DNA from 3 places in the Oceanisphaera sediminis genome. Region 2 is predicted to be linked to each of the others. Evidence: predicted binding sites of a transcription regulator. Region 2 holds the regulator's gene; each other region holds the start of a gene.
What was found. Region 2 encodes MetJ, which represses methionine synthesis genes. Its sites were predicted from a motif close to AGANNTCTAGANNTCT; they were not measured.
Positions count from the first base shown of each region.

Region 1: a site for MetJ is predicted at 6,935-6,950, ahead of ABD827_RS04275 (DUF1852 domain-containing protein). Genes of this name have one in related genera too.
Region 3: a site for MetJ is predicted at 5,549-5,564, ahead of metA (homoserine O-acetyltransferase MetA). Genes of this name have one in related genera too.

Region 1 covers NZ_BAABDS010000010.1:105,595-115,808, reverse strand. Annotated here, with positions in the region: gene rne (ribonuclease E) at 1-1,990, shown strand, start outside; gene ABD827_RS04295 (low molecular weight protein-tyrosine-phosphatase) at 2,051-2,500, opposite strand; gene ABD827_RS04290 (NAD-dependent protein deacetylase) at 3,021-3,896, shown strand; gene ABD827_RS04285 (SirB2 family protein) at 4,043-4,450, shown strand; gene ABD827_RS04280 (methionine synthase) at 4,806-5,852, opposite strand; gene ABD827_RS04275 (DUF1852 domain-containing protein) at 5,899-6,879, opposite strand; gene ABD827_RS04270 (LysR family transcriptional regulator) at 7,103-7,987, opposite strand; gene ABD827_RS04265 (AsmA family protein) at 8,342-10,214, opposite strand, start outside.
Region 2 covers NZ_BAABDS010000039.1:44,141-54,354, reverse strand. Annotated here, with positions in the region: gene ABD827_RS13885 (sensor domain-containing protein) at 1-1,467, shown strand, start outside; gene pckA (phosphoenolpyruvate carboxykinase (ATP)) at 1,555-3,168, opposite strand; gene hslO (Hsp33 family molecular chaperone HslO) at 3,339-4,199, opposite strand; gene hslR (ribosome-associated heat shock protein Hsp15) at 4,302-4,694, opposite strand; gene nudE (ADP compounds hydrolase NudE) at 4,857-5,414, shown strand; gene cysQ (3'(2'),5'-bisphosphate nucleotidase CysQ) at 5,417-6,235, shown strand; gene metJ (met regulon transcriptional regulator MetJ) at 6,421-6,753, opposite strand; gene metB (cystathionine gamma-synthase) at 6,951-8,111, shown strand; gene metL (bifunctional aspartate kinase/homoserine dehydrogenase II) at 8,111-10,214, shown strand, end outside.
Region 3 covers NZ_BAABDS010000038.1:632-10,845, reverse strand. Annotated here, with positions in the region: gene metH (methionine synthase) at 1-2,983, opposite strand, end outside; gene ABD827_RS12520 (cation:proton antiporter) at 3,228-4,517, shown strand; gene metA (homoserine O-acetyltransferase MetA) at 4,568-5,512, opposite strand; gene ABD827_RS12510 (CinA family nicotinamide mononucleotide deamidase-related protein) at 5,655-6,833, shown strand; gene ABD827_RS12505 (8-oxoguanine deaminase) at 6,895-8,238, opposite strand; gene ABD827_RS12500 (uracil-xanthine permease family protein) at 8,362-9,795, opposite strand.

The DNA of each region.
Region 1 (10,214 bases), on a different contig from region 2:
ACTGCGCCTGATTGAAGAAGAAGCGCTCAAAGACAACACCGGGCAAATTCATGCCCAGGTGCCGGTTGATGTGGCCGCCTATCTGCTCAACGAAAAGCGCAAGTCCATTGCCGGGCTGGAAAATCGCTACAAGGTAGAGATTTACATCATTCCCAACGAACAGCTGGAAACGCCACACTTCGACGTGGCCCGGGTTCGCAGCGGGGAAGAAGAAAATGTTTCCAGCTTTGCGCTGAAAACCACCGTTGAAAAGCCGGCCTACAGCCCCCGCCAGGGCACGGCTGCCGCCAAGAGCGAGCAACCGGCACTGCAGGGCTTTACTGCTCCCGCACCTGCCCCGGCTCCCACTCCGGCGCCGGTTGCGGCCAAAGCCGAAGCGGCCGCTCCCGTTGCTGCCGAGCCTGGCCTGTTGAGCCGCATGTTCTGTGCCCTGAGCAGTTGGTTCAAGGGAACGACCGAGCCTCAGCCAGCCCCAGCGCCGACCCCGGTCGAAAAGCCGGCCCGTCAGTCACGCAATCAGGATCGCAATCAGGATCGCAATCAGGATCGTAACAGCGAACGCAATCAGGAGCGAAACAGCGAGCGCCGTGACCGTGGCGATCGCCGTAACACCCGCAACAACCGCAGACCGCGTGATGAAGAGCGCAGCAATAAAGCCGCTCCGGCCGCAGCCGAGGCTCAGTCACAACCGCAGAGCGAGGCCAAGACCGACCGGCCGCGTCGTGAACGTCGCAAGCCGCGTCGCGAGCAGCCTCAACAGCAGCAGCAAAAAGAGACTGCCGCCGCAGAGCAGGTGCAGACCCCGGCTCCACAGCAGCAACAGCCTCAACAACAGCAACAGCCTGCTCAGGAAATCGAGCAGAAAGAACAGGCCGTTGCCGAGCGCCGTCAGCGTCGCAAGATGCGTAAGCAGGTACGCATTGGCAGCGAAGCCCGCCAGACGGATGCCGCCACAGAGCAGGCCGAGCGTCCGGCGCAACGTCAGCCCAAGGCAAAACAGGAGCCCGTTGCAGCACAGAGCGTCGCAGACAAGCCCGCGACTCACCACCAGCGTGGTGGTGCCATGCCCAAGCGCAAACGCATCAACGAAGACAGCCGTCGTCGCCGTCGTGAGGACAGCATAGCTGCCCTGATTGCCGCTCAAGGTGAAGAAAAGTGGGTTGCATCACAAACCGCCGACACGGAAGCGGCACCGGCGAAACAAGCCGCCCAGGCCGAGGTGGAAACCCGCCCTGCGGCAGTCGCGCCACAACAGGAAGCACCCAGGACAGAAGCCGTCGAGCCCAAGGTTGAAGCCGTCGAGCCCAAGGTTGAAGCCGTTGAGCCCAAGGTTGAAGCCGTTGAGCCCAAGGTTGAAGCCGAAGCGCCCAAGGTTGAAGCCGAAGCACCCAAGGCAGCAGCCGAAGCACCCAAGGCAGCAGCCGAAGTGCCTAAAGCCGCAGCCGAAGCATCCAAGGCAGCAGCCGAAGTGCCTAAAGCCGCAGCCGAAGCGCCCAAGGCAGCAGCAGAAGCGCCCAAGGTAGCAGCCGAAGCACCCAAGGCAGCAGCCGAAGCACCCAAGGCTGCAGCCGAAGCGACCAAGGCAGCAGCCGAAGCGCCCAAGGCAGCAGCCGAAGCGCCCAAGGCAGCAGCCGAAGCACCCAAGGCAGCAGCCGAAGCACCCAAGGCTGCAGCCGAAGTGCCTAAAGCCGCAGCCGAAGCGCCCAAGGCAGCAGCCGAAGCGCCCGAGGCAGCAGCCGAAGCGCCCAAGGTAGCAGCCGAAGCACCCAAGGCAGCAGCCGAAGCGCCCAAAGCCACCGCCTCCGGCCTGTACTCCCGTGCCCGCCAGGCCTCTGCGCCCATGGTCAAGCCGACCGTAGTGGCACAGCCGCCTTACGTTAAGCCGGAGTATCCGCCGCTGCAGCGTCAGGCCGTTACTACCAGTGGCCGTCAGGCCGGTAGCAGCGCGGCTCGCAACACCGCCTCGGCCCCCATGGCCAAACCCGAGTAACACTTACTCCACGAAAAAAGGCTCCTTCGGGAGCCTTTTTATTGTCTGAAGTTTTTATTCTCAGTCTTTGCTTAACCGGGCCAGCAAGCCCGTACAGGCCGACTCCACCAGATCCAGTACCCGCTCAAAACCCTGCTCGCCACCATAGTAGGGATCCGGCACTTCCTGCTCGGCTTCGGGGGAGAAGCTCAGCAACAGCCGGAGTTTGTGCTCATGTTCAGGCGGACACAACAACCGAAGATCGGCCATATTACTGTTGTCCGCCGCCAGTATCATATCGAAGCTCGCAAAGTCTTCGACCGTTACCTGTCGTGCCTGGATACCGCTGAAATCATATCCCCTGCGCTCGCCCGCCGCCCGAGCCCGACTGTCGGGTGTCGCGCCGCTGTGATAACCGAGCGTTCCCGCCGAGTCGATGGTTATCTCTATTCCCGCCCTCAACGCCTGCTGGCGTAACACCGCTTCGGCAGTAGGCGAGCGACAGATGTTGCCCATGCAGACTATGAGCACACTAAGTTTTTCATTATTTTTCAGATGGTTATCAGTCATTTCGGGCCTATTCTCAGGTTTAACGAGTGAAGATTAATATCTTTAAATTCAGAAACTTACTGATCATTTTGGGGAAGATTTCCGTCAATACAATAACTCAATTGGATCTCAACCTTTCACGCAAAAACACGGAGATACAAGTTAAACAGCTGAAATTAAAAAAAACATCCAGAAGACCGCCCACTACATTGTATTCCACGGCGAAAATGTCAGGCGATTCTGCTCCCGGCTGATGGCAACCGGTACGCACGGACTCATGCAGAAGTGCTTATCGCACAATCTGAAATCGCCAAGTATAGTTGAGACATGGACAGACATCGTCAGTGCACAGGCGGGGCTTTGATTGAGATAGGATATATCACGTACTCCCGAGTTGAATGCTGACGACTGCGTAACCTTGATTGAACTGTCCGGCAGCCACAACACCCCGGTCACAAGCCGTCTGAACGCCGACACCAGAATACAAGGAAGCCCGAGCATCATGCCCCGAACCGAGCCCCATACCGACCTGGTCGAATTCATCCGTACCCACCCGCGCCTGCTGGTGCTGACCGGTGCCGGCATCAGTACGGACTCCGGCATTCCCGACTACCGCGATCAGCAAGGTGAGTGGAAGCGCAAGCAACCGGTGCAACACCCGGACTTCATGCGCTGCGAGCACACCCGAAAACGCTACTGGGGCCGCAGCCTGATCGGTTGGCCGGTGATGCGCGATGCCCACCCCAATCCGGCGCATCAGGCCCTGGCACGACTGGAGCAACTGGGTCATATCGACCTGCTGGTCACCCAAAACGTGGATGGACTGCACCAGCGGGCCGGCAGCCGCAAGGTAGTCGACCTGCATGGCCGCTCAGATCAGATTGTCTGCATGAGCTGCAACTATCGCAGTAGCCGCGACGAATCACATCAACGCAGTGCCGAGCTGAACCCGGATTACACCCGTTACCGCGCCGCCACGGCACCGGATGGCGATGCCGATCTGGAAGTGGATTTCAGCGGTTTCCACGTTCCTGGATGCGCTCAATGTGGCGGTATCCTCAAGCCGGATGTGGTCTTCTTCGGCGATAACGTCCCCAGGCTGCGTGTCACCGAGTCACTGGACGCACTTCAAAACGCAGACGCTCTGCTGGTGATCGGCTCCTCATTGATGGTCTACTCGGGCTTTCGCTTCTGCCGCCGAGCCAACGAGTGGAACAAGCCGATCGCCGCCCTGACATTAGGCAAAACCCGAGCCGATGAATTACTCAGCCTCAAGCTGAATGCGCCCATCACACCGGTACTGCAAGCGGCTCTCAAGGAGCTCGCCGCTCCGCTAGACGGTTACTTACTCAACCCTAACCCGGGCAAATTCCCCTGAGAGATCCCCTCATTTTCATCGATGGCGATTTGAATACGGATGTTGGCATCAGGACCCGGTACCGGTTTGTGGTTTCCGCCCTTCACATCAAGGGTTGATACAGATCAATATGTTCGAGGTTTCCTTACAATAACTTAGGCATCCTTATGGATAACTCAATCAAGGAAGAAAATCGTATGTATCCGCTTTTGCTCAAGGCACACTTGGCGCTTATTTTACTGGGCTTTTTAAGTTTTTTGCTGCGTACCTACTGGGGTATCACCAGCTCGGTATTATTGAAGAATGCATTGGCATTTAAAGTTCATAAATTGTTGACCTTGCTGATGCTGGTCAGTGCCTTGGCCTTGTGCCTGGCTATAGACCAATACCCCGTCACCGATGCCTGGCTAACCGAGAAACTGATTCTGCTGGTTGCCTATGTGGCCTTTGCCATGATGGCATTCAGGCCTGCTGCGCTTGCCGGGCAACGCTACCTGTTTGCAGGGGTAGCCTGTGGCTTGTTTGCTACCATGCTGTTTATTGCCAAAACCCATTCGCCCCTGCTGTTAGGGTGAAAGGTGGCGTTGTTTCCTAAAAGAGTTTTTCACTATTTGATAGTGCTGAAGTGCATGCAAACAACTTGTTCTAACTTATGGTTGTACATTTTCAGTGCTGGCCACCGTGACTTATTCTGATTTAAGACGCAAAGTAGCGCATGTGTGTTTTTAGGAACAGATAAGTAATGCTGCATAACAGGTGTGGTTCTGTCGTCATTCCCGCGAAGGCGGGAATCCAGGGCCAGTGGCGCAGATTTGTCAGCCTGCGCTTCTCCTGCAAAGACACTGGACCCCCGCCTTCGCGAGGGTGACGAGAAAGAAAAGCTAGCCCCAGTATCCACATCAGTTATGAGATATTACTTAGTTCTCTGAGTCAGCAAACAACGCCCTGGGCCGAGAGTTCTCTTCGAATGATGTCAGCTCCTGCACTCAGGGCATTCAGCTTGCCTCTTGCTACCCCACGAGATAAGGGGGCCATGCCACAGTTGGTGCAAGGGTAGAGCTTGTCGGCATCGACATACTGCAACGCTTTGCGCAGCGTGTCGGCCACTTCCTCTGGCGTCTCGATGCGATTGGTTGCAACATCAATGGCCCCTACCATCACCTTTTTACCCCGTATCAGTTCAAGCAGCTCTATCGGAACATGGGAGTTATGACATTCTAACGAGATAATATCGATATTGGACTTTTGCAGTTTGGGAAAGACCTCTTCATATTGTCTCCACTCGGAACCCAACGTCTTTTTCCAATCCGTATTGGCTTTAATGCCGTAACCGTAGCAAATATGTACGGCAGTTTCACATTTAAGGCCTTCAATTGCTCGTTCCAAAGCAGCAATCCCCCAATCATTTACCTCATCAAAAAACACATTAAAGGCAGGCTCATCAAACTGGATAATATCAACACCTGCGGCCTCCAGCTCTTTGGCTTCCTGATTGAGTATTTTGGCAAACTCCCAGGCCAGTTTTTCACGGCTTTTATAATGATCATCATACAGCGTGTCTATCATGGTCATGGGGCCAGGCAGGGCCCATTTGATGGGTTTCCTGGTTTGCTGGCGTAAAAACCTGGCATCGTCAACAAACACCGGCTTCTGGCGACTGACTGCACCCACAACCGTCGGAACACTCGCATCATAGCGATCACGAATTTTAACGGTCTGACGTTTTTCAAAATCAACACCGTCAAGGTGCTCGATAAAGGTAGTCACAAAGTGCTGACGGGTTTGCTCGCCATCGCTGACAATATCAATACCGGCATGCTGCTGCTCTTGCAAAGACACACGCAGCGCATCCTGTTTGCCGTCGATAAGCTCTTGACCTTGCAGCTTCCAGGGTGACCAGAGGGTCTCGGGTTGTGCCAGCCAGGACGGTTTGGGCAAGCTGCCCGCAGTGGAAGTAGGTAATAATTTTTTCATCATAAATTCCGTTTCTGTTCTCGTTAATGTTCAGGCGCTTGTTTTATTATCAGGCGTAGTTGGCAGACCACTGCTCAAGAATCGCCTTGTATGGCTTGATAAAGTTCTCTTCGGCCAGTTTGCCCTGCTTGATGGCCAGCTGGCTGCGCTCTTCTCGATCATAAACAATCCGAGTTAATGAATGATCTGCTTTCTTCAGATTAGGTTTATATATTTTTCCTGCCACAGCGTTGGCATTATATATTTCAGGCCGATAAATTTTTTGAAACGTTTCCATGGTGCTGATGGTACTTATCAGCTCAAGATTCGTATAATCGTTCAGCAAGTCACCAAAAAAGTAAAAGGCCAGAGGTGCAGCGCTATGTGGCGGCATAAAGTAGCGAACTTTCAGGCCCATCTTCTTGAAGTATTGCTCCGTTAAAGAGGTTTCATTGGGCAGATACTCGACACCCAATATGGGGTGATGATTTTCAGTCTGGTGATAGGTCTTGTTATCGGAAACACTCAGGCAGATCACCGGCAATTTGGCAAAATGCTGCTGATAGGTGTTCGAATTCACAAAGCGCTTGAACAGCTTGCCGTGCAGATCACCAAATTTTTCCGGAATGCTGAAACCGGGCTTGCCCTTGTTGTGCTCCAGCAACAAAACGCTGAAGTCATAGTCCCGCACATAAGAGGAGAAGTTATTGCCTACAATGCCTTCTGTGCGTTGCCTGGTTTTGTGATCAACAATAATGGTTTTCAGCACTTCAATAGTAGGAAAGGTATGCGCCTTGCCTTCATTGTCGATATCCATATCAACAGAGATGATTTCCAGCTCAACGGAGTAACGGTCTGCTTTGGGGTTATCCCAATTTACCAGAGCATTGAAACGATTGTTAATCATCGTCAAGGCATTGCGCAGATTTTCCTGACGGCTCTCTCCCCTGGCCAGGTTGGCAAAGTTGGTCGTGGCACGCGTACTGTCTGCGGGTTGATAATTTTCATCGAAAGCAATGCTGTTTACAGCAAATTTGACGTCGTTACTCATAATGTTGTTCATCCATTTGTTGAGATAAAGCCTGAATCTGTTCCCTGCCCGTTCTGGAAGTCCAGACATCTAGAGCTAAGCCTAGGTATGTTATACAGGGCCCATTTCATGAACAAAAATGATTTTATCTCATCAATAGATGAATATTATTCATGATTTATTGTAAGGTAAGGCTCATCCGGCAAGCAGAGTGCCGGCTTAGGAGACGCTTGCCACCGAGTTGTTACCGAATGTTCTGAGCCAGAGCAACGAAGTCACTCAGGTAATTGATCTGTTCTTCGCCTTTGCGCATTCCCAAAAAAATCTGCTTTTTAATCCCATCTTGACCGAACCGAAGGCTTTTAATGGCCATTGTTTTGGCGAATTCATCCACTAACCAACCAGGCAATGCACAGACGCCTCTGCCTGCTGCCACCATTTGCAACATTATTTCCGTAGTCTCAATTGTCTTGTGTTTTTTGACCGTGCATTTTGCGGGGTTTAAAAACTGGCTGTAAATATCCAGCCGTTCAGGCTCTACCGGATAGCTAAATAACACTTCTTCATTCAGCTGTTCCGGCATGATCGAGCTTTGCATGGCAAGGGGGTGAGATGATGAAACGACGAGTCGATGTTCATAGTCAAATACCGGTATAAACGTCAGATTGGGTTTATACAAGGGATCAGGCGTGACCAGGATGTCTATTTCATAGCTATGCAGGGCACCCAGACCACCGAACTGAAACTCCTGCTTGACGTCAATATCAACGTTTGGCCACTTTTCAAGATAAGGCTCAATCACTTTTAACAGCCATTGATAGCAAGGGTGGCATTCCATGCCGATGCGAAGTGAACCCATTTCACCTTTCGCCATCTGAGACAATAGAAGTTCGGTGTGTTTAAATTGCGGCAATACCCGACCGGCAAGCGTCAGAATTTGTTCACCCGCATTGGTCAGGCGCAAGTTTCTACCTTCTTTTTGCCAAACAGGTGTTTTGATCTGACCTTCTAACTTTTTGATGCTGTGACTCAATGCAGACTGGGATAAATTTAACGATTCCGCCGCCTGGGTTAAGGTTCCCTGCTCTTTTATTGCTGCCAGTACTTCAAGGTGAAACCGCTCCAACATGATTTAACTCCGGTCTTTAGCACTCAATTTCATGAATATAATTCATGACTTATTGAAAATATATTATTATTTTCAATATTTAAATGTCGCCTATGCTCACCATCCAGACATTCAGAGCCTGTTTTTCGACCTTTACAGGGCAACCAACCAGATCAGTTAGTTTGACAGATTAATATAAGGAGATCGTAAACAGGCGCTAAAAACGACCATACGGCGAGGCGCTCGCTGGTGATAGTCGTAAAGGTAAAATGAAAGGGGAATATCAAAAGAGGAAGTAAATAAACCGTCGCTTTGGCCTTTAAGGGGCTCACAGGGCGTGAGCGCAGGCCAAAGCGACGGTGATCGGCAGGTCGGTTACAGACCCAGTTTGTCGAGCAGGCCCGGCAGTTTATCGCCAAGCTTGTCGCCCAGTTGGTCGCCGAGCTTTTCGTTCAGCTTGCGCTTGACTCGCTCCGCTTCCTTGTCGGCCTTTTCGCGCAGGTAAAGGTCGAACACCTGCTGCAGATCCAGGCTGTACTTCGGCTGCTGGTAGCTGCCGCTGATGCGTACCGGCAGTATGATGTTCTTCAGCTCGCTCAACTCCTCCCCGTCCTGGCCCTTGAGGCTACCGACGATGGCGGTGTTGAGCAACACATCGAGCGACTCGTCAAGCAGGTTGGTTTCTCCCTCGCCATCGATGCGCAACAAGGGGGACGCCATATACAGGTTCTCGGTGCTTACCCGGCCTTTGCCGATGGCAAAATCGGCGGTCAGGGCGCTGAAGTCGGTTTTCTCGACGGCCTCTTCCGCCGGCAACGGCAGTCCCTTTACCCTGGCGTGGGCCCGACGGATCAGCGCCGCGATATTCACCCCGTTCAGGGCGCCATCGGCCACTTTAAGCGCGGAGGTTCCCTTTACGCTGCGTTTGATGGCATCGCTGGTCAGGCCACTGCCACGCAGGTCAAACGTCAAATCCGCCCGCCCCTCCAGATAGTCGATACCCGCCGCTGCGGTCAGCAGCTCACGGGCATTAACCCCGGTCAGCGTTTTCTGTACCAGAAAACGCACCGGATCGGTATTGACGTCCAGTTCGCCCCTGGCTTCAATCTTGCCTTCATATAACCGGGCCTGCACCCGATCGAGCTTTACCTTGCCCTGATCGATGTTGACCTTGATATCAAGCTGCTCCAGCTCGATTCCCTGCACCAGTACCTTGTCGGCGGCCAGCTGGCCCTCAACCTTGATGCCCTTGAGCGCCGACAGATCCGGCTCATCGGCCGCACTGGCAGAAGGCAGTGTCGACGCCGGCGCCGCCGCACTGACCACCTGTTCATCGGCGGTCGCCGCGACCGGCGTGGACCGCCATTCGGCCTGCAACGCATCCACATCCAACAGCGCCGTGTTCAGGTTGAAGTGCAGCTCGGGAATGGCACTATGGCGCAGCGACAGTTCACCCGTTGCATCCAGCGATCCCAGTTTCAGCGTCATGTCGCTGAACTCGGCCAGTTTGCGGTCCAGTACATAGGCCAGGTTACCTTCCAGCCGCAGCTGCTTGGTACCGGGAATGGCACGACCGGTGGCATCGAGGTCGAGCTTGAGATCATCCAGTCGCAGGCGGTCGAATTCCGGTGCCAGCCACAACTGACCGGTCGCATCCATATTGGCCTGTACCTCGTCACTGAACAGATTACCGGACAGACTCAGGGGTACCGCCTTGCCGGGAGCAAACTCGTCAAGCTTGACGTTGACCCGGTTGAGGCGGGTCAGGGTATTATTCGCTTCGTTCTGCACCACGATTTCGGCATCCACCACCTGCACACCGGCCAGGCTGATGCTCATCGGCTGACGAGGCTCGCCGCCGCCATCCGTTTCCGTCTGCTCATTCGAGCCGCCGGTAGTGGACGTCGTGGTAGACAGGGTACGCAGATCGTCGATATTGCTGACCCCATCGGCGCGGGTGATCAGATGCAGACGCGCATTGCCCAGCACCGCTTCGCCGATCTCCAGCCGGTTATCGAACAGCGGCTTCAGCGCCACGCCCAGGCTGATTTCACCGACAGACAGGGTATTACCGGCGGCAAAGCCGGGCGGATTGAGCAAGGCGGCGTCGTTGAGAGTAAAGCCGATAGAGGGGAAAAAGCGCCAGCTCAGGTCGCCGTTGATCACCAGGGTGCGGCCGGTTTTTTCCCGGGTCTGCTCGATCAGCACCCGCTTGACTCTGTCGGTATCCACCACCTGGGTCAGAATC
Region 2 (10,214 bases):
CACTGGCAGGGTGAACTGTGGAGCCGGCGCAAGAATGGTGAGTCCTATCCACTGCTGCTGGCGGTGTCGGTGGTCTGCGACGATGCGGATCGGGTGTTGCACCATGTGATTATTTTTTCCGATATTACCCATCTGAAGCAGCATGAAGCCGAGCTCAAGCACCAGGCCTGTCACGATGCTCTGACCAGGATCCCCAACCGGCTGCTATTTGGTGAATTGCTGGAACGCTCTATTGCCGGCGCCAGGCGTAACGAGGGCAGGCTCGCGGTGTGCTACCTGGATCTGGATGGTTTCAAGCAGGTCAATGACAGTCTGGGACACGCGGCCGGTGATCGGTTGCTCATCGAAATCAGCCGGCGGCTGGGTCAGATCACCCGTAGCTGTGATGCCCTGGCCCGACTGGGAGGGGACGAGTTTGCCCTGTTGTTTACCGGACTGCACAACGATCTGGAATGTGATGAAATTCTCGATCGGGTACTGGCGGTGATCCATGAGCCGATGGAGCTGGATGGTCAGCAGGTTCGGGTGTCGGCCAGCATCGGTGTGGCGCTGTCCCCGCAGGATGCGGATGATGCGGAGCTTCTGCTGCGCTATGCGGATCAGGCCATGTATCAGGCTAAAAAGCAGGGCAAGAACACCTATGTGTTCTTTGATGCCGAACTGCATCAGCAGGAATATCACCGGCAGCAGCAGTTTGCCCTGTTGTCGGCCGCCTTCAAGCGGAACGAGTTTCTGCTTTATTACCAACCACGGGTCGACCTGCTCAGCAAGCGCATGATTGGTGTAGAGGCGTTGCTACGCTGGCGTCACCCGCAACGTGGCATAGTGGCGCCCGCCGACTTTCTGCCATTGATTATCGGCAGCGAGCTGGAATTCGAGGTGGGGCTGTGGGTGATTGAGCGGGTATTGGCACAAATGACGGCCTGGGTGGCGCAGGGGCTGGAGTTCAGAGTCAGTTTCAATGTGAGTACCGGCCAGTTGATGCATGCGGACTTTATCGATGCACTGGGCCGCCTGTTGGCCCGCTATCCACAGGTGTCGCCCTCGTTGCTGGATCTGGAGTTTCAGGAGGCGGCGGTACTGGCCGACATCGATGGTTTGATTCCGGTATTGCAACGCTGTCGCTTGCTGGGGTTGGGTATTTTGTTTGATAACTTTGGCACCGGTTATGCCTCTCTTTCTCACCTCAATCGGTTGCCGGTGGACACCCTGAAAATCGATCGCAGCTTTGTCGGTGACCTGCTGTCGCAAGGGCATGATGTCGGCATGGTGGAAAGCGTGATTCAGCTGGCGGCGGTGCTGAGAATGAGCGTGATTGCGGACGGTATGGAAGTATCGGCTCAGGGTGAGCGCTTGCAACAGTTGGGGTGTCAGTATGTGCAGGGTTATGGCATCTCTCTGCCGATGCCGGCCGAGCAGATCGAAGACTGGCTGCAGACCTGGAACGACCAGCCGTCGTCCCATTGAAACCGCATTGAATGGCAAAAGCACGTAAAAAAAAAGACCCCGGCCTTGGCCGGGGTCTTTGCTATTGCCCGTTGTTGCTAACTGTAATTACAGCTGCGGGCCGGCGGCGACCAGGGCCTTGCCCTCGGGGGTATCGGTGAACTTGTCGAAGTTGTCGACGAAGCGTTTGGCCAGATCCTGTGCCTTGACGTCCCACTCGGCCGGGTCGGCGTAGGTGTTACGCGGATCCAGAATGGAGCCGTCTTCCACGCCCTGCAGGCTGGTGGGAATGGCCATGTTGAAGTAGGGCATTTCAACAAACTCGGCATCTTCAATGGAGCCGTCGAGGATGGCATTGATGATGGCACGGGTCGCCTTGATGGAAATCCGCTTGCCGGTGCCGTTCCAGCCGGTGTTGACCAGGTAGGCTTCGGCGCCGGCTGCATCCATGCGCTTGGCCAGTACTTCGGCGTACTGGGTCGGGTGCAGGCTCAGGAAAGCGGCACCAAAACAGCTGGAGAAGGTCGGAGTCGGCTCGGTAATGCCGCGCTCGGTACCGGCCAGCTTGGCGGTAAAGCCGGACAGGAAGTGGTACTCGGCCTGTTCGCGGGTCAGCTTGCTCACCGGCGGCAGCACACCGAAGGCATCGGCGGTCAGGAAGATCACTTTCTTGGCGTGACCGGCTTTTGATACCGGCTTGACGATGTTGTCGATGTGATAGATGGGGTAGGAGACCCGGGTGTTCTCGGTTTTGGAGCCATCATCGAAGTCGATGGTGCCGTCTTCTTTCACGGTGACGTTTTCCAGCAGCGCATCGCGGCGGATGGCGGCGTAGATTTCCGGCTCGTTTTCCTGGCTCAGTTTGATGGTCTTGGCGTAGCAGCCGCCTTCGAAGTTGAACACGCCATCGTCGTCCCAGCCGTGCTCGTCGTCGCCGATCAGCTCACGTTGGGGATCGGTGGACAGGGTGGTCTTGCCGGTACCGGAAAGGCCGAAGAAAATGGCCACGTCGCCGTCTTTGCCCACGTTGGCGGAGCAGTGCATGGAGGCAATGCCCTTCAGCGGCAGCAGGTAGTTCATCATGGAGAACATGCCTTTCTTCATTTCGCCGCCGTACCAGGTACCGCCGATCAGTTGTACCCGCTCGGTCAGGTTGAAGGCGACGAAGTTCTCGCTGTTCAGACCCTGCTCTTTCCAGTTGGGGTTGGTGCACTTGGCGCCGTTCATCACCACGAAGTCGGGCACAAAGCCTTCCAGTTCGGCTTCGCTCGGGCGAATGAACATGTTTTTCACGAAGTGCGCCTGCCAGGCAACCTCGGTCACGAAGCGCACGGCCAGGCGGGTATCCGGGTTGGCACCGCAGTAGGTGTCGACCACGAACAGGCGCTTGCCGGACAGCTGCTTGGTGACCAGGGTTTTCAGCTCGGTCCAGGTTTCCTGGCTCATCGGCTTGTTGTCGTTCTTGCCCTGATCGGCCCACCACACGGTGTCGCGGGTGACGTCGTCACGCACTATGTATTTATCTTTCGGAGAGCGGCCGGTAAAGATACCGGTGTCGACGGCAACGGCGCCCAGGCTGGTTTCCACGCCCTTTTCGTAGCCTTCCAGATCCGCACGGGTTTCTTCTGCGAACAATTGTTCGTAAGAGGGGTTATGAAGGATCTCGGTAACATCGTTGATACCGTATTGAGAGAGGCCTAATTGCTGCGCCTGCGACGTCATTGTTATCTCCTGGTACGAAGGGGTTGAGTAAGCATGGTTATTGGAATAATTAATCGCGGCAGACTAGCAGGAATTGCGCGGTATTTAGGGGATCAGTGTCAAAATTTAGAGTTTTGAGCGGAAAATTAACTAAAAAGGGGCACAATGCCCCATTTTTTTTGTATTAAATGTTAATGCAGTGTCGGGGCATCATTAAAGAGGTTTTGCAGATCCGCTTCATTGAAGTGATAGTGCCGGCCACAATAGTCACAGTGCATTTCGATTTTACCTTCTTCCTTCACAATGTCGCCGGCCTCTTGCTGACCGACCTGCAACAGCGCCTGTTCGCATTTTTCCCGCGAGCAGGTGCATTGAAAGGTGACCGGCTGCGGATCGAACACCCGCACCGCTTCCTGATGATAGAGGCGATACAGAATCTCGTGCGCGTCCAGATTCAACAGCTCGTCGGCCTTGATGGTGTGGGTCAGGGCCTCGAGGTGGGTAAAGTCACCGTCCTCGCCGCCGGGCAGTTCCTGCAGCAACATACCGGCACAGCGCGGCTGCTCGTGCTGCACGTCGGTAAACAGCCAGATGCGGGTGTTCAGTTGCTCGGACTGGGCAAAGTAGTTTTCCAGGCTGGCACTCAGCGAATGTTCGCCGAGATCGACAATACCCTGATAACGCTCGCCGTCATTGGGGGTAATAGTAATGGCCAGATAGCCCTTGCCGACGAGTTCGGCCAGTTTGTCGCTGTCGGGCACCTCGCCTTCCCAGCGGGCCACACCGCGTAGCTGCTGCTGGTGGTCGCCGTTAATCACGGCCAGAGAAACGGGGCCGTCGCCCTGCAGCTGTACCGTGATGTGGCCTTCAAACTTGAGGGTGGCGGTCAGCAGGCTGGTGGCGGTCAGCAGCTCGCCCAGCAGCCGTTGTACCGGTGCCGGATAGGCCTGGGATGCCAGCACCTGATGAAAGCTCTGCTGCAGCTGTACCAGCTCGCCCCGAACCTGGTAGTTGTCGAACAGATAACGATGAAGTTGGTCGATGTGAGTCATAAAAAATCCTGTATGGGCTGAATGCCGTTATCGTCTGTATATGCGATATATAGTGTAAGTGGTTTGAGCTGCGGGGTGGGAAGCCGTTGTCCCGCGGTCGCCTCAGTTACCCTGCTTGATTTTAAGCAGGGTACGCCGTTCCTTTTTATCCGGCCGACGTTCGGGGCTGGGCGCAAACTGGCTGTTGAACTTGCGGGCCTCGGCGTTTTGCTCGCGCTTCTTGATGCTGTCTTCGGTTTCCTGAAACAAACGCTGGGCCTGCTCGGCCTTGCCCCTGTGTTCCGACAATTCCAGCACCACGACTTCCTTTTCATCGTTACCCTGGCGCAGGCGGATCAGGGCACCGACCTCTACCTGCTTGCTGGGTTTGCTGCGTTGTCCGTTGTAGTGCACCTTGCCGCCGTCAATCATGGTGCGGGCCAGGCTGCGAGTCTTGTAGAAGCGGGCGGCCCACAGCCATTTGTCCAGGCGGATGGATGAATTTTCTCCGTTCATTGCGCTCGCTCTCGTTAAAACCGAGCCTGAATTATACCAGATGCCCCGGCCCGGAGCGTATATCGGCGCCGGCAAAAGCCGGCTTGTTGTCACTTGTGGGCAGACGTTTACCGAGAGTTACGATAATCTCTGCACAGGGTGAGCGAAAAGGCGGAAACGGCCATGGCGGACAAGAAACAAAAACCTGAGATATTACATACAGAATTGGTGGCACAGAGTCGTCTTTTCAAGGTGGAGTCGGTTCATCTCAAGTTCAGCAACGGTGTGGAGCGGGTGTACGAGCGTATGCGCAACAGCGGCCGTGGCGCCGTGATGCTGGTGCCGCTGCTGGATGAAAAGACCATCTTGCTGATCCGTGAATACTCCGCCGGAACCCACAGCTATGAGCTGGGCTTTCCCAAGGGGCTGATCGATCCGGGCGAAAATGCCATGGAAGCGGGTAATCGGGAGCTGATGGAAGAAATCGGCTATGGGGCACGGGAGCTGACGCCGCTGAAACAGGTGACGCTGGCCCCCGGTTATTTTGGTAGTCGTATGGATATCTTGTTGGCGCGAGATCTGTATCCTGAACAGCGTGAAGGGGATGAACCCGAGCCGCTTGATGTGGTGCCCTGGCCTCTGGACAAGCTGGACCAGCTGATGGCCCGGCCCGACTTCAGTGAAGCACGCAGCATCTGTGGCCTGTTTATGCTGCAGGACTGGCTCAATAGAAAGGAGTAAGCATGGATATCTATGCCTTGTTGCCGGGCGTGAAGGCGGCCGCCCGTGAATCCGGCAACCTGATACTGTCGATGTATAACAGTGGCCAGTATCAGGCCGAGAACAAAGATGACGACAGCCCGGTCACCAGCGCCGATCTGGCCGCCCACGTTTATCTTAAACAGGCGCTGCGCGAGCTGGCCGATATTCCGGTGCTGTCGGAAGAAGGCACCGAGGTATCGCTGGCCGAACGCAGCAGCTGGCCCCGATACTGGCTGGTGGACCCATTGGACGGTACCCAGGAATTCATCGCCGGCAGCGGTGACTTTTCCACCATGATCGCCTTGATAGAACACGGCAAGCCGGTGCTGGGCGTGGTGTACGGGCCGGTGAACGATCTGATGTATTACGCGGTACGCGGCCACGGCGCCTTCAAGGAGGCGGACGGCGAGACTCGGCGCATCGAGGCGCGGCATCATGATACGGCCGACAAGCTGACCGGGCTGCGCATCACCATCAGCCGTCGGCAAAACGTGGACTGGGTTCGCGCGCGCCTGACGCCCACACTGGACTATCAGCTGGTGCCGCTGGGCTCCAGCTCGCTCAAATCCTGCCTGGTGGCAGAAGGCGCGGCCGACCTGTATATGCGCATCGGCCCCACTGGCGAATGGGACACGGGGGCTACCCAGTGCATAGTTGAAGAGGCGGGGGGGCGCTTGCTGGATCTGAACCTGAAGCCGCTCAGCTACAACCGGCGCGACAGCATGGTCAATCCCAATTTCATTACCCTGGGCGATGCAGGGCTGCCCTGGTCGCAGATTCTGGTCGGTGTCGAGTCTTGAAAGGCAGTGGCAACCGAAGACGCGGGGCGATGCGGCTTGCCTGCTGCCCTTTAGCAGCATTTATTGAAAGGCGCTAAAGGGCAGCCGGGGATAGCGGCGACAAGCAACGAAAGCATGCAAAGGCGGCAGCGGATGGGCCCGGTTTCGCTTGCCGCCTTGCAACCCACACCGCGATGGCCAGCGCCTTATTCTTCGTCGCTGATGGCGTAATCTTCTATTTCGATACCCAGCTCGGCCATGATGGCCCGGGCGTGTGCGGGTATCTGGTCGGGTACGTCTTTGCGCAGATCTTCATCCTGGGGCAGCGGCTGGCCGGTATAGGCGTGCAGAAAGGCCTCGCACAGCAGTTCGCTGTTGGTGGCATGACGCAGGTTGTTGACCTGGCGACGGGTGCGCTCGTCGGTCAGTATCTTCAACACCTTGAGCGGTATGGACACGGTGATCTTTTTGACCTGTTCATTTTTCTTGCCGTGTTCGGCGTAAGGGCTAATATAATCGCCGTTCCATTCAGTTTTCATTGTTCACCCGCATCAAGGTTAAAAATCCGAGCCGAATTGTAACCCTTACATTTTTTATTGGCAATCCAACAGCAAAGACTTTCAGACGTCCGGAAGGCTTGACGGCCCATTCCGGCTGGGTTACTGTGCGCGACTTGGAAGTTCCGTATTAGTAGCTAGCCAGGCTGCCTAAGCTGCCGTAGTGCAAAGGAGAGGATATGCCAGATTACCAGACCCAGACTCATGCCGTTCGTACCGGCATCGATACCGATACTCAGCATGGGGCTGTGGTGCCGCCTATCTACCTCAGCAGCACCTATTCTTTCGCCGATTTCAATGAGCAGCGCCGCTTCGACTATGCCCGCTCCGGCAACCCGACCCGCCAGACGCTGATCGATGCCCTGGCCCGGCTGGAAAAAGGCGCCGGCGCCGCCGTGACCGCCAGCGGCATGGGTGCCATCAATCTGATCATTACCTCTCAGCTGCAGGCCGGCGATCTGCTGCTGGCGCCTCATGACTGCTACGGCGGCAGCCACCGGCTGTTCAACTCCCTGGCCCAGAAAGGTAATTTCAAGGTCGAGTACGTTGATCAGACCGACGAGGCGGCGCTGGCGGCAGCCCTGGCCAAAAAGCCCAAAATACTGTGGATTGAAACGCCGTCCAACCCGCTGCTGCGAGTGGTGGATATAGCGGCACTGTGCGCGGCGGCCAAGGCCGTGGGCGCCTTGAGTGTGGTCGACAACACCTTTCTGTCGCCGGCGCTGCAACAGCCGCTGACTCTGGGTGCCGATCTGGTGGTGCACTCCACCACCAAATACATCAACGGTCATTCCGATGCGCTGGGCGGAGCCGTGGTGGCGGCCAGTGAAGAGCGGGCCGAAGAACTGCGCTGGTGGGCCAATTGCCTTGGCCTGACCGGCTCGGCCTTCGATAACTATCTGACCCTGCGCGGTCTGCGCACCCTGGGCGTGCGCATGCGTCAACACTGCGAAAACGCCGAGGCGCTGGTTACCTATCTGCAGGGCCGGCCGGAAGTCAACACCATCTATCATCCCAGTCTGCCCGGCAACCCCGGCCACGAGGTGGCGGCGCGCCAGCAGCTGGGCTTTGGTGCCATGCTCAGCTTCGAGCTGAATGTGGACGAAGCGGGCATGAAGGCGTTTTTGAAGCAGCTGAAGCTGTTCTGCCTGGCCGAGTCGCTGGGGGGGGTGGAAAGCCTGATTGCCCATCCGGCCACCATGACCCATGCGGCCATGACCGAAGAAGCCCGTCTCGTTGCCGGTATCAGCAACCAGTTGTTGCGGGTGTCGGTGGGTATCGAGGATGTTCGCGACCTGATCGAAGATTTCGACAATGCATTCAAGGTGTTAAGCAAGTAATGACCCAGCAGCAGAACGACACCGACCGCCATCGGCGTCCGGTGCACAAATTTGGCGGCAGCAGCCTGGCCGATGCCGCCTGTTTTCATCGCGTGGCCGACATCATCAACAGCCAGCGTCAGCCCGACGCCCTGATTGTGGTGTCGGCGTCGGGTAAAACCACCAACCGCTTGATTGAATTGCTCAATCTGTTTACCAGTGGTGACAATGCCGCCGCGGCGACCCTGGAAGGACTGTACAGCTTTCAGCGCGGTTTAATCGAAAATACTCTGGATGAAACGGAAGCGGCGCCCCTGCTGGCGGCGCTGGATGAAGACATCAATACCATTGCCGGGGTACTGGAAAATCACCGCCTGGACGACTATCAGCGCAGTTTTATCCAGTCGTTCGGCGAGCTGTGGTCTTCCCGGCTGCTGGCCAGCCTGCTGAACAGTCAGGGTGTGCCAGCAGCCTCGCTGGATGCACGTCGTTTTTTGCGGGTATCCGGCTCACCGGTGCAGGTGGACGAGGCACTCTCGCGCGAGCAATTACAGGGTATTCTGGCCGAGTATCCGGATCAGACACTGGTGGTGACCGGCTTTATTGCCGCCGATGCCGAAGGCCGTACCCGCTTGCTCGGGCGCAACGGCTCCGACTTCAGCGCCACCCTGCTGGCGGCGCTGGCCGACAGTTCACACAGCACCATCTGGAGCGATGTGCCGGGGGTGTTCAGTGCCGATCCCCGGCGGGTCACCGAAGCCCTGTTGCTGACCCGGCTGTCGCTGTCGGAAGCCGCCGAGCTGGCCCGACTGGGCTCGCCCATACTGCACAGCCGCACCCTGGGGCCGGTGTCGGCCAGCCGGCAACAGCTGATACTGCGCTGCAGTTACCACCCCAATGACGGTCACACCCGCATTGAACGCCTGCCCCGGCGAGAGTCGGGCGCCCGTATCGTGACCTCGGTAGACGATGCGGTACTGGTGGAAATGACCATTCCCGACCGTTATCAGGACAGAGTGAACGCACTGACCGAGTGGCTGACCCGGCGCGAGCTGGCCCCCCTGGCCTGCAAGCGGCGTCCCGAACGCAAGCTGTGGCAGATTGCCTATACCCGCGAACAGGCCGAGCAGGCCTTCTCGTTGCTGCGCGATCACCAGCCCGGTGGCGGCTTTGAAGACCTGCAACAGCGGGAAGGTTTTTCACTGGTGGCGCTGGTGGGCAAGGGCGTGACCGCCCAGGCCGAGCAGTGTCTGCATTTCTACCATGCGCTGAACGAGCAGCCGCTGGAGTTTATCCAGCCCGCCAAAAACGGCCTCAGCCTGGTGGGGGTGGTACGTAAAGTCATGCTGGAGCCCTTGCTGCTGCGGTTGCACCAGAGCCTGTTCAGTCGGCCTCGGCGTATCGGTCTGATCCTGTTTGGCCGGGGCAACATCGGCCAGGCCTGGTTAAAGCTGTATCAGCAAGAGAAGGCGCGGCTGGAGCAGACCCTGAACGTGCAGCTGACCCTGTACGGCGTGTTCGACTCCAAAGGTGCCATGCTCGCCAGCCAGGGGCTGGCCGTGGAGCAGGTGCTCAACAACTTCCAGTCCGAGTCCATGGTCTGGCCCGACTGGCTGGAAAACCTGGAAGAACACGGTTTCGACCAGCTGGTGGGACTCGACTTCACCGCGTCCGACACCCTGGTGCAGTACTATCCGAATCTGGTGCAGCAGCATATTCATCTGATTGCCGCCAACAAGCTGGCGGGCGCGGCTGAGCAGGGTTTTTATCTGCGATTGAAGCAGAGTCTGGCCGAGCATCGGGTACAGTTTCTCAGCAACGCCACCGTCGGCGCCGGGTTGCCGGTGCAGAGCAGCCTGCGCCAGCTGCAACAGTCGGGTGAGCAACTCCGTGGTATCAGCGGCATCTTTTCCGGCACCCTGAGCTGGCTGTTTCAGCGCTTTGATGGCAGCCAGCCGTTTTCCGAACTGCTGTTGCAGGCCTGGCAGCAGGGCCTGACCGAGCCGGATCCGCGCCAGGATCTGAACGGGCAGGATGTGAAGCGCAAGCTGGTCATTCTGGCGCGAGAGGCGGGTTTCGATCTGGATCCCGAACAGGTCAAGGTCAGCGATCTGGTACCCGAGG
Region 3 (10,214 bases), on a different contig from region 2:
GCTCCCCCTCGGCTTCCAGCTTGTCCAGCAGGTCGTTGGCATCACGAAACAGCTTCTTGGCCTCTTCGCCCACCACCTCGTCTTCCAGAATGCGCGGATACTTGCCCGCCAGCGACCAAGTCAGGAAGAAGGGCGTCCAGTCGATGTACTCGCGCAGTACCGAGATGGGTACTTCATGCAACTCGTGAATTCCCGGTTTGGCCGGTACCGGCGGCGTGTAGGCCTGCCAGTCGATGGCCACCTTGTTGGCGCGAGCCTCGGCCAGGGTCACCGGCTTGGTGCGCGGCTTCTTGCGCGCATGCTGATCGCGCACTACCTCGTATTCCTTGTTCAGCCGGTCGACGAAGGCCGGCTTGTGCTCGCGACTCAGCAGGGTTTGCACCACGCCCACCGCGCGGGAGGCATTGGACACATAGACCACCGGCTCGTCGTAGTTCTGCTCGATCTTGACCGCCGTATGCGCCTTGGAGGTGGTGGCACCGCCGATCAGCAGCGGTATGGTGAAGCCCTGGCGCTGCATTTCCTTGGCCACATTCACCATTTCATCCAGCGAGGGGGTGATCAGACCGGACAGACCTATCATATCGGCATTGGTTTCCCGCGCCGTCTTCAGGATCTGCTCGCAGGACACCATGACCCCCAGATCCACCACCTCGAAGTTGTTGCACTGCAATACCACGCCGACGATATTCTTGCCGATATCGTGCACATCGCCCTTGACCGTGGCCATAACAACCTTGCCATTGGTCTGGCCGACTTCCTTGCTGGCCTCGATAAAGGGGTTCAGATAGGCGACCGCCCGCTTCATCACCCGGGCCGACTTGACCACCTGGGGCAGGAACATCTTGCCCTCGCCGAACAGATCGCCGACCACGTTCATGCCGTCCATCAGCGGGCCTTCAATCACGTCCAGCGGGCGCACCGCCTGCGCCCGGGATTCTTCGGTATCCTCTTCGATAAAGTCGGTCAGCCCCTTGACCAGCGAATGGGCCAGCCGCTCGTTGACCGGCCAGCTGCGCCATTCCAGATCGCGCGGATCCGCCGCCTGGGCCCCACTGCCACGATAACGCTCGGCGATCTCGAGCAGCGCCTCGGTGGCACCGTCGTTTTCGTTAAGCACCACGGCGATGACCTTTTCCTTCAGCTCGGGCTCTATGTCTTCGTAAATCGCCAGCTGACCGGCATTGACGATGCCCATGTCCATGCCGTTCTTGATCGCATGGTAGAGGAACACCGCATGAATGGCTTCACGCACCACATCGTTGCCACGAAATGAAAACGAGACGTTGGACACGCCGCCGGAAATCATGGCGTGGGGCAGGTTGTCCTTGATGTCCTTCACCGCCTCGATGAAGTCGACCGCATAGTTGTTGTGTTCTTCGATGCCGGTGGCCACGGCGAAAATATTGGGATCGAAGATGATATCTTCCGGCGGAAAGCCCACCTGATCCACCAGAATGCGGTAGGCGCGCTCGCAGATCTCGAACTTGCGCTCACGGGTGTCGGCCTGGCCGACTTCGTCGAAGGCCATCACGATCACCGCCGCCCCATAGCGGCGTACCAACCTGGCCTGCTCGATAAACTTGTCTTCGCCTTCCTTCATGGAAATGGAGTTGACGATGCCCTTGCCCTGAATGCATTTCAGGCCGGCCTCGATCACCTCCCACTTGGAGGAGTCGATCATGATCGGTACCCGGGAAATATCCGGCTCGCCGGCAATCAGGTTGAGGAAGCGGGTCATGCAGGCCACCGCATCCAGCATGCCTTCATCCATGTTGATGTCGATGATCTGGGCGCCGCTTTCTACCTGCTGCAGCGCCACTTCCAGCGCCTCGTCGTATTTCTCTTCCTTGATCAGCCGCTTGAAACGGGCCGAGCCGGTGACGTTGGTGCGCTCACCGACGTTGACGAACATGCTGTCGGCCGTAATCTGCACCGGCTCCAGACCGGACAGCCGACAGGCCACCGGCAGATCCGGCAGCACGCGGGGCTTGATACCCGCTACCGCCTCGGCCATGGCCCGAATATGCTCGGGGGTAGAGCCACAACAACCGCCTACCAGGTTGAGGAAGCCGCTTTCGGCCCACTCGCGAATATGCTCGGCCATCTCAAAGGCTTCCAGATCATATTCACCGAAGGCGTTGGGCAAACCGGCGTTGGGGTGAGCGGATACATAGGTTTCGCTGATACGGGACAGTTCGGCCACGTACTGGCGCAATTCGTCCGGCCCCAGGGCGCAGTTCAGGCCGAAGGAAATAGGCTTGGCATGACGCAGGGAATGATAGAAGGCTTCGGTGGTTTGCCCGGTCAGGGTGCGACCGGAGGCATCCGTGATGGTGCCGGAGATCATCACCGGCAGTCGAATATTCTGCCGCTCGAACAGGCCTTCGATGGCAAACACCGCCGCCTTGGCGTTGAGGGTGTCGAAAATGGTTTCGATCATCAACAGATCGGCACCGCCGTCAATCAACGCCTGGGTCGACTCGGTATAGGCCTCCACCAGTTGATCGAAGGTGATGTTACGGTAACCGGCATCGTTCACATCCGGCGAAATGGAGGCGGTTCTGTTGGTCGGTCCCAGCACCCCGGCCACAAAGCGCGGCTTGTGCGGTTCTTTCGCGGTCCACTCGTCGGCCACCCGGCGGGCCAGTCGCGCCGCTTCAAGGTTGATTTCCACCGCCAGCGATTCCATGTCGTAATCCGCCATGGCGATGCTGGTGGCGTTGAAGGTATTGGTTTCGATGATATCGGCGCCGGCGGCAAAATAGTCGCTGTGAATCTGCGCGATGATCTCGGGCTGGCTCAATACCAGCAAGTCGTTATTACCTTTCAAGTCCGATGGCCAATCGGCGAAGCGTTCGCCTCGATAGGCGGCCTCGTCCAGTCGATGTGACTGGATCATGGTGCCCATGCCCCCATCGATAATCAAAATACGTTCGGCGAGCGCCTGTTCGAGCTGGGAAAAAACGGGGGATCTGGACACTGATAACTCCTGTTACAACTAGATTCCTGAAAGCAGCAACCATGCTATCACAAAATACCAAGCTGGAAATCCAGCCATCTACAAGGCTGATGAATGGCAAGGGGTCATATTGGCACGTAAAATGCGTAAATTAACCGCATTTTAGCTAGTGAAAATGTGTGCTGTTAAGGCACACTATGCACCACCGGCAAAGACCGGCCAACCAAGCTTGCAAATAAAATAAAAACTCTACGGAAGTGCCTTTATGAGCGTCTATTACACTCTGTGTTTATTGGCGGCCATGGCGATCACCATCGCCTTCGTCAATCAATACATCATGAAAATCCAGACCACCATTGCCATTACCTTTGGCGCCCTGCTTATTTCCATCTTGATGTTAATACTGGGAAAAACCACCTGGCCCGAACTACAGCTGCATGCCATTGCCACCTTGGAGACCGTCGATTTCGGCGAGTTTCTACTGCAGGGTATTCTCGGCTTTCTGCTGTTTGCCGGCGGCCTGGGCATTAACCTGCCGGCCATGAAAAGCCAGAAATGGGAGATTTCGGTACTGGTCATCGTGGGCGTGCTGATTTCAACCCTGGTGGTGGCTGCCGGCCTGTGGCTGCTGGCTTATGTTGCCGCCATTCCCCTGCCCTTTATCTACTGCCTGCTGTTCGGGGCCCTTATCTCGCCCACCGATCCCATCGCCGTGCTGGCCATCGTCAAGAAGCTGGGCGCCCCCGAGCAGATTGCCATTCAAATCGAAGGCGAGTCGCTGTTCAACGATGGCATCGGCCTGGTGATTTTCCTGACCATTTTTGCGGTCGCCTTCAACGGCACCGAGGCGACCTTTGGCTCGGTCATGACGCTGTTCACCCACGAAGCCGTTGGCGGCATCGTATTCGGCGCCCTGCTGGGCCTGATGTCTCACCTGATGATCAGCGCCACCGACGACGGCTCCATGGAGCTGTTGATGACGCTGTGCATTCCCACCGCCGGTTTTGCGCTGGCCAACGTGCTGGGCGTGTCCGGCGCCCTGGCCATGGTGGTATCCGGTATCATGATCGGCAACTGGACCCGCTACACCGGCTTTTCGGAACAGAGCTCGAAATACCTGGATCAGTTCTGGCATCTGCTGGACGAGTTTCTGAACGCCCTGCTGTTCCTGCTGATTGGTCTGGCCATGTTGCTGGTGCAATTCCATTGGCAAGCCTGGATTCTGGTGCTGTGCGGTATTCCGCTGGTGCTGGCCGGCCGCTTCGTCAGCGTCGCCCTGCCCTATGTCGCCTTTCGCCGCTTTCGCAGCTACAACAAATACTCGATACGCATCCTCACCTGGGGCGGACTGCGCGGCGGCCTGTCACTGGCGATGGCCTTGTCCATTCCCACCGGCATCAAACTCGGTAGCGACGGTCAGGTGGAACTGCGGGATCTGGTGCTGATGATGACCTACGCCATAGTGCTGTTTTCCATCATAGTGCAGGGCATGAGCATCACCCCAATGATCAACAAGGCCAAGGCGGCGGAAAAAGCCGGCTTTCCCATCGAGTAAATAGCTTCGTGAAGGGTGAGGCGGATTTTACTCCTCACCCCTCACAGATCTTAGTCTCGGGTCAGCGACTCGCCGGTGGCACTCAGGGTACGCAGATCATACGGGGTCAGCTGGTAGACGTGATAATTCAGCCAGTTGGCAAACAACAGATGACCATGGCTGCGCCAGGTGGCTCTGGGGGGATTATCGGCATTATTGTCGGGATAATAATTTTCCGGCATTCGGGGTTCGATACCCACCTCCAGATCCCGCAGGTATTCTGCATGCAGGGTATCGGCATTGTATTCCGGGTGCCCGGTCACGAATACCTGGCGTCCGTCCGGGCTGGCCGCCAGATAGACGCCGGCCTTGTCCGACGCGGCCAGTATTTTCAGATCCGTCTTTTGCCGTAACAGCTCCACCGGAAAATCCGCATAACGGGAATGAGGCGCCAGAAACACGTCGTCAAAGCCGCGCACCAGAGGCTCGTACTGGGCCAGATTCTGGTGCTCGTAGACACCGGACAGTTTTTCCAGGCGGGTACGCTTGTCCAGCCCGTACAGAATCTTCAGACCGGCCTGGGCGGCCCAGCACAAAAACAGCGTGGAGGTAACATGGCTTTTGGCCCACGCCACTATCTGCTCTATCTTGTCCCAGTAGATCACATCGCAGAAATCGGTCAGCCCGAGCGGCGCGCCGGTGATGATAAGACCGTCGTAGAACTGATCCTGCACCTGTTCGAAATCGTGGTAGAAGTGTTCCAGGTGCGATTGCGGCGTGTTCTTCGAAGGCCGATCGTCGATACGCAGCAGGTCCACGCCAATCTGCAACGGCGAATTGGACAGCATGCGCAACAACTGGTTTTCGGTTTCAATTTTCTTCGGCATCAGATTAAGCAGCAGCACCCGCATCGGGCGGATTTCCTGATTGACCGCCCGGGTTTCCGTCATCACGAAGATATTTTCCTGAGTCAGGACATTGGCCGCTGGCAGGCGATCCGGAATTCTGATGGGCATTTGCTCACTCCATGTACAGCATCGGTAAGAAAGTCTAGACATCTAGAAATCTACAACAAAGCAGCGGCTCTTGTCATCCTCGGCGTGTGCCATTCGCCCAAGATACGTTAAAATCCCGGCAACGCCCTTCAAGGATAAGCATATGAAACCCGTGATTGAACTGGTGAGCACCGGTGATGAAGTGCTGACCGGACTGATAACCGACACCAACGCCGGCTGGTTGTCGCAGCAGCTGCTGGAACAAGGCTGGCAGGTACGCCGCCGCTTTACCGTGGGCGACGACAAGGCCGACCTGGTCGAGCTGTTCGTACAACGCAGTCACCAGGCCGATCTGGTGATCGTCAACGGTGGCCTTGGCCCCACCTCGGACGACATCAGCGCCGAAGCCATGGCCGAAGCCGCCGGTGTGCCCCTTGAGCTTAACCAGCACTGGCTCGAGGTAATGCAGCAAAAATACGCCAGCCGCAATCGCGCCATGCCCCAGAGCAACAGCAAGCAAGCCATGCTGCCACAGGGCGCCGAGCTGGTGGACAATCCGGTGGGCACCGCCTGCGGTTTTGCGGTCAAACTCAACCGCGCCACCTTTTTCTTTACCCCGGGCGTGCCATCCGAGCTGAAAAAAATGATGACCGACGAGATTCTGCCGCGATTACGTCGGCAGCTGGGCCAGAATGGTCATAGCCAGGTACGTCGTTTCTTTTCATTCGGGTTGTCCGAATCCGGCCTGAGCGACCGGCTTGATCATCTGCCATGGCCGGCCGGCATTACCCTCGGCTACCGGGCCAATTCGCCGACCATAGAGCTCAAGCTGATTATCGAAACCGAAGACGCCGCCGCCATTGCCACCGCCGAAGCACTGCTGCTGGCCGAAGTGGGCACTCATCTGGTGGCGCGGGACGAGATGAACTTTACCGCCAGCCTGGGGCCGCTGTTACTGAACAGGGATTTGATGATTTTCGAGGATGCCAGCGGCGGCCGCCTGACCGATACCATCAGCACCATCACGCCCGAATTCGAAGGTCACTACCTGGCTGGCCTGCCCGACAGCGCCGAAGATCTGGCCCTCTGGCTGGCACGATCGGCCCGCCCGCTGACCCTGGCCATCGGTGCCGAAGGCCCGCAGGGCATTCCCATTGCCCTCAAGACCGAACAAGGCTGCCAGGTACAAACCCTGAAAATGCACTTTCGGGAGCCCCTGAATCGGCGCCGCCTATTGGCCTTTGCCGCCTTCGATATGTTGCGCCGTCACCTGGCCGGTGAAGCCGTGATGATCGACTACGATATTCTGCCCTGCAGCGAGCGGTTTACGCTGCCTGCGTAAACAAAAGGGCACCATTCGGTGCCCTTTCTATTATCCAGCGCTGACAATCACACCGTCATTTTCAGACCAGCTGTGCCGCCAGCTCTCGCTGTCTGGCCTTCAGTGCTTCGATATCCAGACCACAGACGGTACCGTCGGTCACCCGCCAGCGCCCGGCCACCATCATGCGATCGGCTCGTTGGGCACCGCACAAAACCAGCGCCGCCAGCGGATCACCGGCACCGGCAAACTGGATATCATCCAGCCGGAACAAGGCCAGATCCGCCTGTTTGCCAACGGCGATATCACCGACATCATCACGCCCCAGACAACGGGCAGAGCCATTAGTGGCCCAGTCCAGTACCTTCTGATGGGTAATTTTTTCGGCGCCGTAACGCAATCGTTGCAACAGCAGCGCCTGCCGTACTTCGGTCATCATGTTAGAGCCATCATTGGAGGCGGAGCCATCCACGCCGATACCGACGGGGCAGCCGGCGGCCTCCAGATCCAGCGTCGGACATTGCCCCGAAGCCAGTAGCATGTTGGAAGAGGGACAATGAGCAATGCCCACTCCCACCTGACCCAGACGGCCGATTTCCTGCTCGTTGAAATGAATGCCGTGAGCCAGCCAGACCCGATTGCTGAGCCAGCCCACCGACTCCAGATAATCCACCGGCCTCATGCCGAACATCTTCTGGCAGAAGGCGGTTTCATCGTGGGTTTCCGCCAGATGGGTATGCAACTGAACCCGGTGTTTTTCTGCCAGCTCGGCGGACATTCTCATCAGTTCGGTACTGACCGAAAACGGCGAACAAGGCGCCAGTGCCACTCGGATCATGGCCCCGTCGGTGTGGTCATGATAACGCCGAATCAGCCGTTCGCTGTCGGCCATGATCACGTCTTCACTTTGTACCGTCGACTGCGGCGGCAAGCCACCTTGCTCCTTACCCAGACTCATGGAGCCGCGGGTCAGATGCACCCGAACGCCCAGCTGCTGCGCCTGCGCTACCTGAATATCGATGGCATCTTCCAGCCCCCTGGGAAACAGATAATGATGGTCACTGGCGGTACTGCATCCCGACAGCAGCAACTCGGCCAGAGCAATCTGGGTCGAGACTTCTACCATTTCCGGCCGTAGTTTAGCCCATACCGGGTACAGTGACGTCAGCCAGGAAAACAGCGCCTTGTTCAGTGCCACCGGGTGGGCGCGGGTAAGCGTTTGATAAAAATGATGATGAGCGTTGATCAGGCCTGGCAGCAGCACATGCTGACTGGCGTCAAACACCTCATCTACCGGTGTTTGGGGAGTTTGCCCCGCAGGCACCAGTTCGGTGATCCGGTTTTCGGTAATCACCACACCACCGGCATAGGCCGGGCTCAGGGTAGCGAGGGGGTGTTTTATCCAGAGTGTGTTGGGGTTTTGCATCAGACTTTCGACTCCCTTTAAACATGAAAGTTAGCATCCCCCGGATGTAAAAAGCCCTGACACACAATCCGGGAAGGTGTGCCAGGGGTTCAGCCTTTTCAGGCACCTAGAAGGAAGTAAGTATTAACCTACTTCACCTAATTTTTTTTTTGCATCATCAGCTTCGGCGGCCACAGTAACGTCGGCTTCGCTTTCTTCGGCAACCTTGTGCTCGGGCAGAATCAGGCTCAGAGTGATGGCCGTAATAGCGCCCATGGCGACCGGTGACTTCAAAATGTTTTCCAGCATGTCGGGCAGCGCCTGTAGTACAGCAGGTACGGTAGAAACACCGATACCCATGCCGACGGAAATGGCTACTATCATCATGTTGCGACGGTCCAGGTTAGCCTGGGACAGCACACGAATACCGGCTACCGCCACGGTCCCGAACATGATCAGGGTAGCCCCACCCAGTACCGGCTTGGGCATCTGCTGCAGCACACCACCGATGATGGGGAACAGACCCATGAGGAACAGAATGGCGGCAACATAGATGCCAACGTAGCGACTGGCCACACCGGTCAGAGCAATAACGCCGTTGTTCTGACTAAAGGTAGTGGACGGCATGCTGTTGAAGGTGGCGGCAATCATGGAGTTGATACCATCGCCCAGTACGCCACCGCGGATACGGTTCAGATACACGGGGCCTGATACCGGTTCACGAGAAATGGTCGAGTTGGCAGTCAGGTCACCGGTGGTTTCCATGGCACTTACACAAAACAGAATGGCCAATGGAATGAAGGCGGCAAGGTCAAACTGGAAACCGAACTTGAACGGTACCGGAACGGATATCACCGGCAGGCTGGCAATATGAGAGAAATCAAGGCGTCCCATGAAGAAGGCCGCAAGCATGCCCAGCACCAAGCCGATAACCACGGCAGCCAGACGCACCATAGGGTTCTTTGAACGGTTGAGTAACACAACGCTAACCAGCACTATCCCGGCCAGCATCAGATTATCGAGGGAACCGAAATTTTCGGCACCGAAACCACCACCGATATCGGTCATCGCCACCTTGATCAGCGGAATACCGATAAGGATGATGATGGTACCCGTCACCACAGGGGTAATGATTTTCTGCAGCTTGTGAATGAAACGACTCAGGAATATTTCGATAAAGGCGGCACAGAAGCTGACCCCAAAAATGGTCGCCAGAATATCTTCCGGGGTGCCACCCTTGCCCTTGACGATCATGCCTGCAGACAACACCGCCGTCAGGAAGGCAAAGCTGGTTCCCTGCAGACACAGCATACCGGCACCGACAGGACCGATACGACGGCACTGAATGAAAGTACCCACACCCGAGACCATCAACGCCATACTGATGAGATAGGGTACATGCTCGCCCAGTCCCAATACGCCACCTACGATCAGGGTGGGGGTAATCACCCCCACCAGACTGGCCAGAACATGCTGCAATGCGGCAAAAGAAGAAGGCCAGAAGCCCGGTTTATCATGCAATGAATACAGCAAGTCGTGATTCTTGCTCGGTGCTGTTTTTACATCTTGTTGGGTCATAACAGATCCCTTTGTTAATTGTTGCCAATGTGCAGACATACTCTGACCGCTGTTGTATTGGCCAACATCCTTGTACAGACGTTTGGCACTGCCCTCCATTCTCCACTGCAAAGCGTAGGCTAAGTGAGGAGACAACTAGATAATACCGCAAATAAAACACAGGTGTTATTAAAATGTATCCCTCTTGTATACAAAGATAACCTTAATGTGATCTATATCTACAGAGAAGCGTTCACAAGATGAAGAAAATACATAAGATATCAACCTGTTATACTTTCATCACGATGGCGGCGTGTGAGGCGCGAGGCGCGAGGCGCGAGGCGCGAGGCGCGAGGCGCGAGGCGCGAGGCGCGAGGCGCGAGGCGCGAGGCGCGAGGCGCGAGGCGCGAGGCGCGAGGCGCGAGGCGCGAGGCGCGAGG